DNA from 2 places in the Chromobacterium violaceum ATCC 12472 genome. Region 2 is predicted to be linked to the other one. Evidence: riboswitches for the same ligand, from Rfam matches in the RefSeq annotation. Region 2 holds a riboswitch; the other holds the start of a gene.
What was found. A riboswitch is a leader RNA that binds a small molecule or an ion and turns the genes downstream of it on or off. The one in region 2 is predicted to bind glycine.
Positions count from the first base shown of each region.

Region 1 (4,413 bases), 1.5 Mb from region 2:
GGCCTCCACCGAAGATATCGGGCCCAAGCCCGATCCGGCGGTGGTCAAGGCGTTGCGCGCGCTGCTCAAGTAAGCGAGTGGATCACGGCTCCAGTTGCCAGAACAGCGGCTGGACGAAGGGAGACCACAGCGCGGTGCGCACGCCGATGGCGGCCAGCGCGTCGCGTGTCCACTGGTTGCAGGTGACGATGGGGTTGTAGCGGCCGTGGGCGGCGTAGAAGGCGTCGTTATCGTAGTAGTGGTAGCCCGGTTCCTGCGCGGCGCGGCCCCGGGCGTCCAAAGGCGCGCTGGCGCGGATGAAATCCACCAGGCGGCGGTATTGCTCCGGGCTGACCAGGATGCGGCGGGTATCTTGGCCTTCCCTGGGCTGGGGCAGGTATTCCACATGCAGCACGCTCTGGTCGAAGGCCAGCGCGGCTAGCGCCTTGCCGACGCTCAGGTCTTCCCAGTTCTGTATGGTCAGGAAGAATACTTTGCTGCCCCAGCCGATGGAGATGTAGGGCGAATGCGCGTATCGGTCAGTGCGTCGGATGTGTTCTGGAGGAAAGGCGGTGGTCCAGTCCATTGCATCGCTCTTGACCGGCATGATCAGGCTGGTATGCACGCCGTTGCTGTCCAAGTAGATGGGAATGCCGCTCGATGGCGGCCGCCAGTCGCGGTTGCTGGGCAAGAGGCCCAGCGCCAGCGCGGCGAGCAGGTAGCAGACGACGAGGGCCGGAATGGCCAACAGCGAGCGAAGAATGAGGCGGCGGATGGGGCAGGTGGAGGTGCGCATCGGTTGGCGGGACGTCGGATGAGGATATCAGGGGCTTCTTATCTACATCGGCTTGATATTTTCTGTCAAATGGACAACGTCATCCGGAAGGCTTGCAAGATGAGCGGCGCTTGAGGGAAAGCAAGACCTGCATGGCTGGCCGATGTGTGAATGGTCTGTCTTTTGCGATATGATTATGCAATTTGCGAGTTTGCATGCTGTTCGTGAAGAGATCGGGCTTGCGGGTGCTCTCCGCCGCGCCGCGCCTGCCCTGGCACACCTTGATGTCCCTGGCCGCCCTGAGCTGGTTGGCTGGCCGCCACTACCTGTTTCCCCTGTCCCCGAGAGCTGTCGTTTCCGATATCGTTTCCGGATTTTCGCTGCTGCTGCAGTACGGCGTTCCCGCCGCGCTGGCGTCATGCGCCGGCTATTCGTTCTGGAGGCGTTGCCCGGCGCGCGCCAGGGGCGGCGACGCCCCGTCGATGAAAATGCTGGCCGAGGTGTCCTGGCAGGATTTCGAAGCGTTGGTCGGCGACATGTTCCGCCGCAAGGGTTATCGGGTGGTGCCGCGCAGCGGCCATGGGCCCGACGGCGGCGTGGATCTCGAGCTGTTCCTGGGCGAGGAGCGCTACCTGGTGCAGTGCAAGCGCTGGAATACGCAGAAAGTCGGGGTGGCCGTGGTGAGGGAATTGTACGGAGTGATGCAGGCGGGGCGGGTGAGCGGCGGCTTCGTCGTCTGCAGCGGAGAGTTCACCGCCGACGCCAGGGCATTCGCGGCGGGAAAGGGCATCGTCCTGCTGCATGGCAAGGCGGTGCTGTCCAGTCTGCTGGAGCAGGCTGCCCAACAGGCCGGGGAAGACGCGGGCAGCTGCCCGTCCTGCGGCTGCGCAGTTTCGCAGCGCTGAAGAGTGACAAGAAAAAACACCCCGCCGCAGCGGGGTGTTTTTTTGGGGAGGCGGTTTAGTGATGGTCGTGCCGGTAGGCGAAAACCGGCAGCTGCCATTCGCGCCATAGCGCGGTCAGCCTCAGCGCCAAGCCGAAGGCGAAACTGGCGACCACGTTCCAGTCGTGCGGCACGGCCAGGTGGTTGAGGCCCAGGTACAGGATGGCCACCAGCAGCGACACGCTGGCGTACAGTTCGCGGCGGAACACGATGGGCACGCGGTTGCATAGCACGTCGCGCAGGATGCCGCCGGCGATGCCGGTGATCATGCCAGCCATCACCACGATCACAGGATGGTAGCCCATGCCCAGCGCCACGTCGCAGCCTATGATGGTGAACGCCACCAGCCCCAGCGCGTCCAGGATCAGGAACAGGCGGTTCAGGTGGCGCATGTAGCGGGCGACCAGCACCGCGGCTAGCCCGCCGGCGACCACCAGCAGCACGTATTCCGGGTGCTGGGTCCAGCCGATCGGATAGCGTCCCAGCACGATGTCGCGCACGGTGCCGCCGCCCAGCGCGGTGAGGAAGGCGATGACGGCTACGCCGAAAATGTCCATGTGGCGGCGGCCGGCCGCCAGCGCGCCGGTCATCGCTTCCGCGGTGATGGCGATCAGGTAGATCAGGGTCAGCATGATGAAGTCTTGCGGGTGTGAAGCGGTGAAATGTCAGCCGGGGCGATGGCCGGCGGACGGCGAAAAGCGGGAGTCGGGCGCGGCGCGCCAGCGCAAGGATGGGCGGACAAGGCAATCTCCTGGACGGTTTCCGGGTTGGGTAACAGCCTCTCCCCTTGTCCTTTTTACCTGAGAGTTGCGCGGCCTTAGGCCACTTGCCCCTTCGGTGGGCCGCGCGGGGCGGCCTCTCTCCAATCGGCTTGATTCTATACGGCGCTGCGGTACGGTTGCCTGAGCGATTATGGGAGCTTGCGTCTTCGGCGGGGGCGTGGCCCCTCTCTCCCGCAGAACCGGAATATTAGCTTTCGCTATTGCAATAGTCAATGCGGGAACCGAGCCACCCCGGCTCCCGCGCATGGCTTACGTCTTGCCTCGTTTGCCAGGCGCCGCGACGGCCGGCGCGCTGCCCGGCGCCTGGCCGTTGGCCTTGGCCGCGGGCTGGCGCGCGCGGGTCGAGGCGGCGGTCTTGGCAACTGGTTTGGCTTCGGCCGCCGGCGATTTCGAGGCCGAAGGCTTGGCGGCTTTGCGCGGCGTCTTGGCCGCGCCTGTCGGCTTGTCGGCAGGCGCTTTAGGCTCAGGCTGCGCCGCAGGGAGGACCGACCGGGCGGCCGCGTCTGCATCCAGCGCCAACACCCTGGCCGCTTCGTCCAGCCGCGCCTGGTGTTCGGCCGGGATCGGGCCGTTCAGCACCAGCAGGTCGCGCGCCAGCAGCCAGGCCTGGTGGCGGCGGTGCGGGTCGGGCAGCAGCCGGGCGAGTCCGCGCAGCGCGCGCGGGGCGTCCAGCCGCACCAGCGCCACCTGGTGGCGGACGATGTCCTTCAACTGCATCAGCGTCAGCGGGTATTCGTGGCGCACGTCGCGCATCACTCGGCGAATGGCGTTGAATGGCCGCTCGTCCACCACGCCGATGCCGATGCTGACGTAGAGCAGCAGCCGCACGAAGCCGTCTGCCAGCGTGCCCTGTTCGAAGCTGGGATCCAGCGCCTCGCGCTTCAGGCGGGCGAGCTCGCGGGTTTCCCAGGCCAGGGCCTGGCTGCGCGGCTCGCCGGCGGGGGCCACGCCGACCAGCGTGGCCAGCTGCGGCGATTCGTAGATCGAGCGGAACAGTTGCTCCTGAGCGGCGTCGCGCAGGTCGCGGTAATGGTCCAGCGACTGGACGATGAAGTCCGACACCTGTTCCTGCCACTGCCACAGCGGGTTGTCCTGGGACACGGGGCGACGCTGTTCGCGCACCTTGGCGGCGAGGCCGGGCAGCCACCACAGCCAGGGATTTCTTGGCGAGATCAGCGTGCGCTCGAAGCGGGCGGGGTGCAACTCCCGCAGCAGGCGGGCGCCAGCCTCGGTGCCGGCGGCGCGCAGCGCCGGCGAGACGTAGCGGTCGTAGACGCCCTGATTGATCTCCGACACCCGCTTCACCACCTCGAACGCGCGCTCGTCGTCGCGGCCGTCGTCCAGCGCCAGGATGTCGGACACGTCGCGGGCCTCGAAGCGGATGATGTAGCGCCCCTCGATGTATTCCTGGCCGGGCGCGTCCGGCGCGATATCCTCGATGATGGCCTCGTACAGGCCGGGCGCCAGCACGTCGACCAGGTCCAGCGCGCTGGCGAATTCGCTGTGTTCCTTGTTGGCCACGCCGGCGGACACGAAGATGCCCAGGTGGCCGACCTTGTTGTGCAGGCAGTAGACGATGGTCTGCTCGTTGTTGCGGATGTCCTCGACGTTGTCGTAGAGGTCGGCGATCCAGTTCAGCGCCTGCTGCGGCGGCGTGATGTTGTCGCCCCAGGAGGCGAACACCATGATGGGCGAGCGGATGTTGCGCATGTCTACCCGCACCTTGCCGTCGTGGCTGGTGATCTTGCCGTGCACCAGCTCGTTGCCGACGAACAGCTTCTGGGCGATCCACTCCATTTCCGCCTTGTTCAGCAGGTAATGGCCGCCCCACCAGCGCTCGAAATCCAGGTAGCGCTGCGGTTCGGTGTCCACCTTGGCGTACAGATTGTAGGACTTCTTCCACAGCGTGTTGGCCGGGTCCAGCTTTTCGAAAT
Region 1 is NC_005085.1:2,190,925-2,195,337, forward strand. Features, by position in the region: gene CV_RS09805 (SCO family protein) at 1-73, shown strand, start outside; gene CV_RS09810 (TIGR02117 family protein) at 83-775, opposite strand; gene CV_RS09815 (restriction endonuclease) at 970-1,659, shown strand; gene CV_RS09820 (trimeric intracellular cation channel family protein) at 1,715-2,329, opposite strand; glycine riboswitch at 2,475-2,573, opposite strand; glycine riboswitch at 2,578-2,663, opposite strand; gene CV_RS09825 (DUF3141 domain-containing protein) at 2,729-4,413, opposite strand, start outside.
Region 1: it holds a riboswitch for glycine, as region 2 does, so the genes downstream of both, CV_RS09820 (trimeric intracellular cation channel family protein) here and gcvT (glycine cleavage system aminomethyltransferase GcvT) in region 2, are expected to answer to the same signal.

Region 2 (4,413 bases):
ACGGAGAGTCAGGTTTGAACGAAAACAGTTCCACTCAAAAGAAGGGCTCGCTCGGAGTCTGGATGTGCACCGCCCTGGTGGTGGGCAATATGATAGGTTCCGGCGTCTTCCTGCTGCCGGCCTCGCTGGCGCCGTTCGGCGGCGTGTCCATGCTGGGCTGGCTGGTGACTTCCTGCGGCGCCATCTGCCTGGCGCTGGTGTTCGCCCGGCTGTCGTCCATCCTGCCGCGCGAGGGCGGACCCTACGCCTATATCCACGCCGGCTTCGGCGACTTCGCCGGCTTCTGGATCGCCTGGGGCTACTGGATCGCGCTGTGGGCGGGCAATGCCGCGCTGGCGGTGGCGGCCACCAGCTATCTGCAGGTGTTCTTCCCGATATTGGGGCATAGCGAGCCGCTGGCCGGCGCCGTCGCCATCGGCCTGATCTGGGTCGTCACCTGGATCAACAGCCGCGGCGCGCGCAGCTCGGGCGTGGTGGCTGTGGTGACCACGCTGCTGAAGCTGCTGCCGCTGGCGGCGGTCACCTTCATCGGCTTCTTCCATTTCCAGCCGGAAAACCTGGCGTTCAACCCTCATGGCAAGCCACTGCTGTCCTCGCTGTCGGCGACGATGGCGCTGACCTTGTGGGCCTTCCTCGGCCTGGAGTCGGCCTCGGTGCCGGCAGGCGACGTGGTGGAGCCGGAGAAGACCATTCCGCGCGCGACAGTGATAGGCACGCTGCTGGCCACCGTGCTCTACATCCTGTCCACGGTGTCGCTGATGGGCCTGATGCCGGCGGACACGCTGGCGGCTTCGCAGGCGCCGTTCGCCGATGCGGCGCGGCTGATGTGGGGCGACTGGGGCTACTGGCTGGTGGGCTTCGGCGCAGTGGTGTCCTGCTTCGGCGCGCTCAACGGCTGGAGCCTGATGCAGGCCCACGTGCCGGCGGCGGCTGCCAAGGACGGGTTGTTCCCCAGCCGTTTCGACCAGCGCAACGCGGCCGGCGTGCCCATCTTCGGCCTGGTGCTGTCCAGCGCGCTGGTCACCATTCTGATGGCGATGAAGTACGCAGGCGGCGACAGCGGGGTGAAGATCTTCGAGTTCATCATCCTGCTGGCCACCGCCACTACGCTGCTGCCCTACGCTTTCTGCTCGATGGCGCTGATCGCCATCATGCTGATGCGCGGCAAGGCGTTCACGGCCAAGGATTACATCGCGCCCGGTTTCTTCGCCGGCATCGGCTTCGTCTACTCGCTGTGGGCGCTGTACGGCTCCGGCGCCGACATCGTGATGTGGGGCATGCTGCTGTTGCTGATGGGCCTGCCCATTTATGTCTGGCAGTTGAAGGAGCGGTACGCGGCCGATTGATCCGCGTGCGGATCAACGAAAAGCGCAGCGCGGCAGCCTGCGCTTTTTTCATTTTCGAATGGTTGTGATGAGGGAAATGGCGCGTTTTTTTTCCTTCAAAAACATTTATTCAGACTGTTTTACGTAGAAATAATATTGGCTTGCCAAGGCCCGGATACTGACACCATAATCGCCGGGTCATACAGGAGAGAGCGGCTTTCTGGCCGCCGCCGAAGGCGCAAGCGCACCCGCAATCGCTCAGGCAAAAGGACTGTATCATCGGGCCGGCGGCAGCCGGTTCGCGCAATCTGGAGAGCGGCGTCCGCGCGACGCCCACCGAAGGGGCTAACGGCTTATCCGGCCGGAAAATCTCAGGTGCAGGGACAGAGGGGTGTGGTTGATGAGGCTATCCACACTATTCTCGAAGGAACCGCGCCATGACGGCCCCGAAACGTACCCCGCTGTTTGATGCCCATATCGCCGCCGGCGCCAAGATGGTCGATTTCGCCGGTTGGGAAATGCCCATCCACTATGGTTCCCAGCTGAAAGAGCACGAAATCGTCCGCAGCGACGCGGGCATGTTCGACGTCTCGCACATGACGGTGATCGACATCACCGGCGCCGACGCCAAGGCCTGGCTGCAAAAACTGATCGCTAACGACGTGGCCAAGCTCGGCTTCGAGGGCAAGGCGCTGTATTCCGGCATGCTGACCCCGGAAGGCACCGTCGTCGACGACCTGATCGTCTACCTCACTGCCTACGGCTACCGCATGGTGGTCAACGCCGGCACCACCGAGAAAGACTTGGCCTGGATGGAAAGCCAGAAGGCCGGCTTCGACGTGGCGCTGAAGGTGCGCCGCGACCTGGCGATGCTGGCGGTGCAGGGCCCCAAGGCGATTCAAAAAGTCTGTTCCATCAAGCCGGAGCTGGCCGAGGCCATCCGCGCGCTGAAAGTGTTCCAGGGCCTGCCGCAGGGCGAGTGGTTCTACGCCCGCACCGGCTATACCGGCGAAGACGGCCTGGAAATCATGGTCCCGGCCGATCAGGCCATTTCCTTCTTCCATCAATTGCAAGCCGCCGGCGTGTCGCCGATCGGCCTGGGCGCGCGCGACACGCTGCGCTTGGAAGCCGGCATGAACCTGTACGGCCACGACATGGACGAGACCGTGTCGCCGCTGGAAGCCGGCATGGGCTGGACCATCGCCTGGGAGCCGGCCGAGCGCAAGTTCAACGGCCGCGAGGCGCTGGAAGCGCAAAAGGCCGCCGGCGTGAAGATGAAGCAGGTGGGCCTGGTGCTGGAAGGCCGCGGCGTGCTGCGCGAAGGCCTGAAGGTGGTGGTGGAGAGCGTCGGCGAAGGCGTGATCACCAGCGGCACCTTCTCGCCTACGCTGAAGCATTCCATCGCCATCGCCCGCGTGCCGGCCGCCACCGGCGCCGCCGCCCAGGTGGACCTGCGCGGCACGCTGACCGACGTCCGCGTGGTGAAGATGCCCTTCGTCCGCAACGGCAAGAAAGTATTCGAATAAACCGGCCGGCGCGCCGCGCCGCCATCCCGATCATCAATACATCTGGAGAAAACGAGATGAGCAACATTCCCGCCGAACTGAAATACGTCGACAGCCACGAATGGCTGCGCCTGGAAGCCGACGGCTCCGTGACCGTGGGCATCACCGCGCACGCGCAGGAATTGCTGGGCGACATCGTCTTCGTCGAGCTGCCGAAAGTCGGCGCGAGTCTGGCCAAGGATGAGCAGGCCGGCGTGGTGGAGTCGGTGAAGGCCGCTTCCGACGTCTACTGTCCGATCGCCGGCGAAGTGCTGGCCGTCAACGAGGAGCTGGAGGGCGAGCCGGAGCTGGCCAACAGCGATCCGTACGGCGACGGCTGGTTCTTCAAGATCAAGCCGGCCAACGCCGCCGATCTGAACGGCCTGATGGACGCCGCCGCCTACGCCAAGGAAATCGGCGCCTGATAGCCTGACCGCCCCGCCGTCGCCAGACGCCGGGGCGTTGTTTTTCCCGGCACGGCCTCGCCCAGGCCGCCGCAAAGAAGGAAGTCCCAAGCATGTCGCTCACCGAACTCTTCAACCGTCACGAATTCCTCGCCCGCCACATCGGCCCGTCCGACGCCGAGCGCGCCGAGATGCTGGCCGCCGTCGGCGCGCCGTCGATCGACGCGCTGGTCGACCAGACGCTGCCGGCCGACATCCGCCTGAACCGCCGCCTGGACCTGCCGTCGCCGCAGCCGGAGGCCGAGGCGCTGGCGGCGCTGAAGGCCGTCGCATCCAAGAACGTGGTCAACAAGTCCTTCATCGGCCTCGGCTACTACCCGGTGCTGACGCCCACCGTCATCCTGCGCAATGTGCTGGAAAACCCGGGCTGGTACACCGCCTACACCCCGTACCAGGCCGAGATCGCCCAGGGCCGGCTGGAAGCGCTGCTGAACTTCCAGCAGATGGTCATCGACCTGACCGGCCTGGAAATGGCCAACGCCTCGCTGCTGGACGAAGCCACCGCCGCCGCCGAGGCGATGGCGATGGCGGGGCGCGTGTCCAAGTCCAAGTCCACCCGCTTCTTCGTCGACAGCCGCGTGCTGCCGCAGACGCTGGACGTGATGAAGACCCGCGCCAAGTACTTCGGCTTCGAGCTGGTGCAGGGCCATCCGGAAGAGGCCGGCAACGGCGACTACTTCGGCGCCTTGTTCCAGTATCCGGGCGAGGCCGGCGACCTGCTCGATCTAACCCCGCACATCGCCGCCGTCAAGGCCAAGGGCGGCGTGGTGGCCGTCGCCGCCGACGTGATGGCGCTGGTGGCCTTGAAGTCACCGGCCGAGATGGGCGCCGACATCGCGCTGGGCAACACCCAGCGCTTCGGCGTGCCGATGGGCTTCGGCGGCCCGCACGCCGCTTATTTCGCGTTCAAGGACGAGATGAAGCGCTCGGCGCCGGGCCGCATCATCGGCGTGTCCATCGACGCCAAGGGCAAGACCGCGCTGCGCATGGCGCTGCAAACCCGCGAGCAGCACATCCGCCGCGAGAAGGCCAACTCCAACATCTGCACCAGCCAGGTGCTGCTGGCCAATATCGCCGGCC
Region 2 is NC_005085.1:3,725,467-3,729,879, reverse strand. Features, by position in the region: gene CV_RS16930 (amino acid permease) at 63-1,346, shown strand; glycine riboswitch at 1,519-1,609, shown strand; glycine riboswitch at 1,624-1,722, shown strand; gene gcvT (glycine cleavage system aminomethyltransferase GcvT) at 1,763-2,851, shown strand; gene gcvH (glycine cleavage system protein GcvH) at 2,908-3,294, shown strand; gene gcvP (aminomethyl-transferring glycine dehydrogenase) at 3,387-4,413, shown strand, end outside.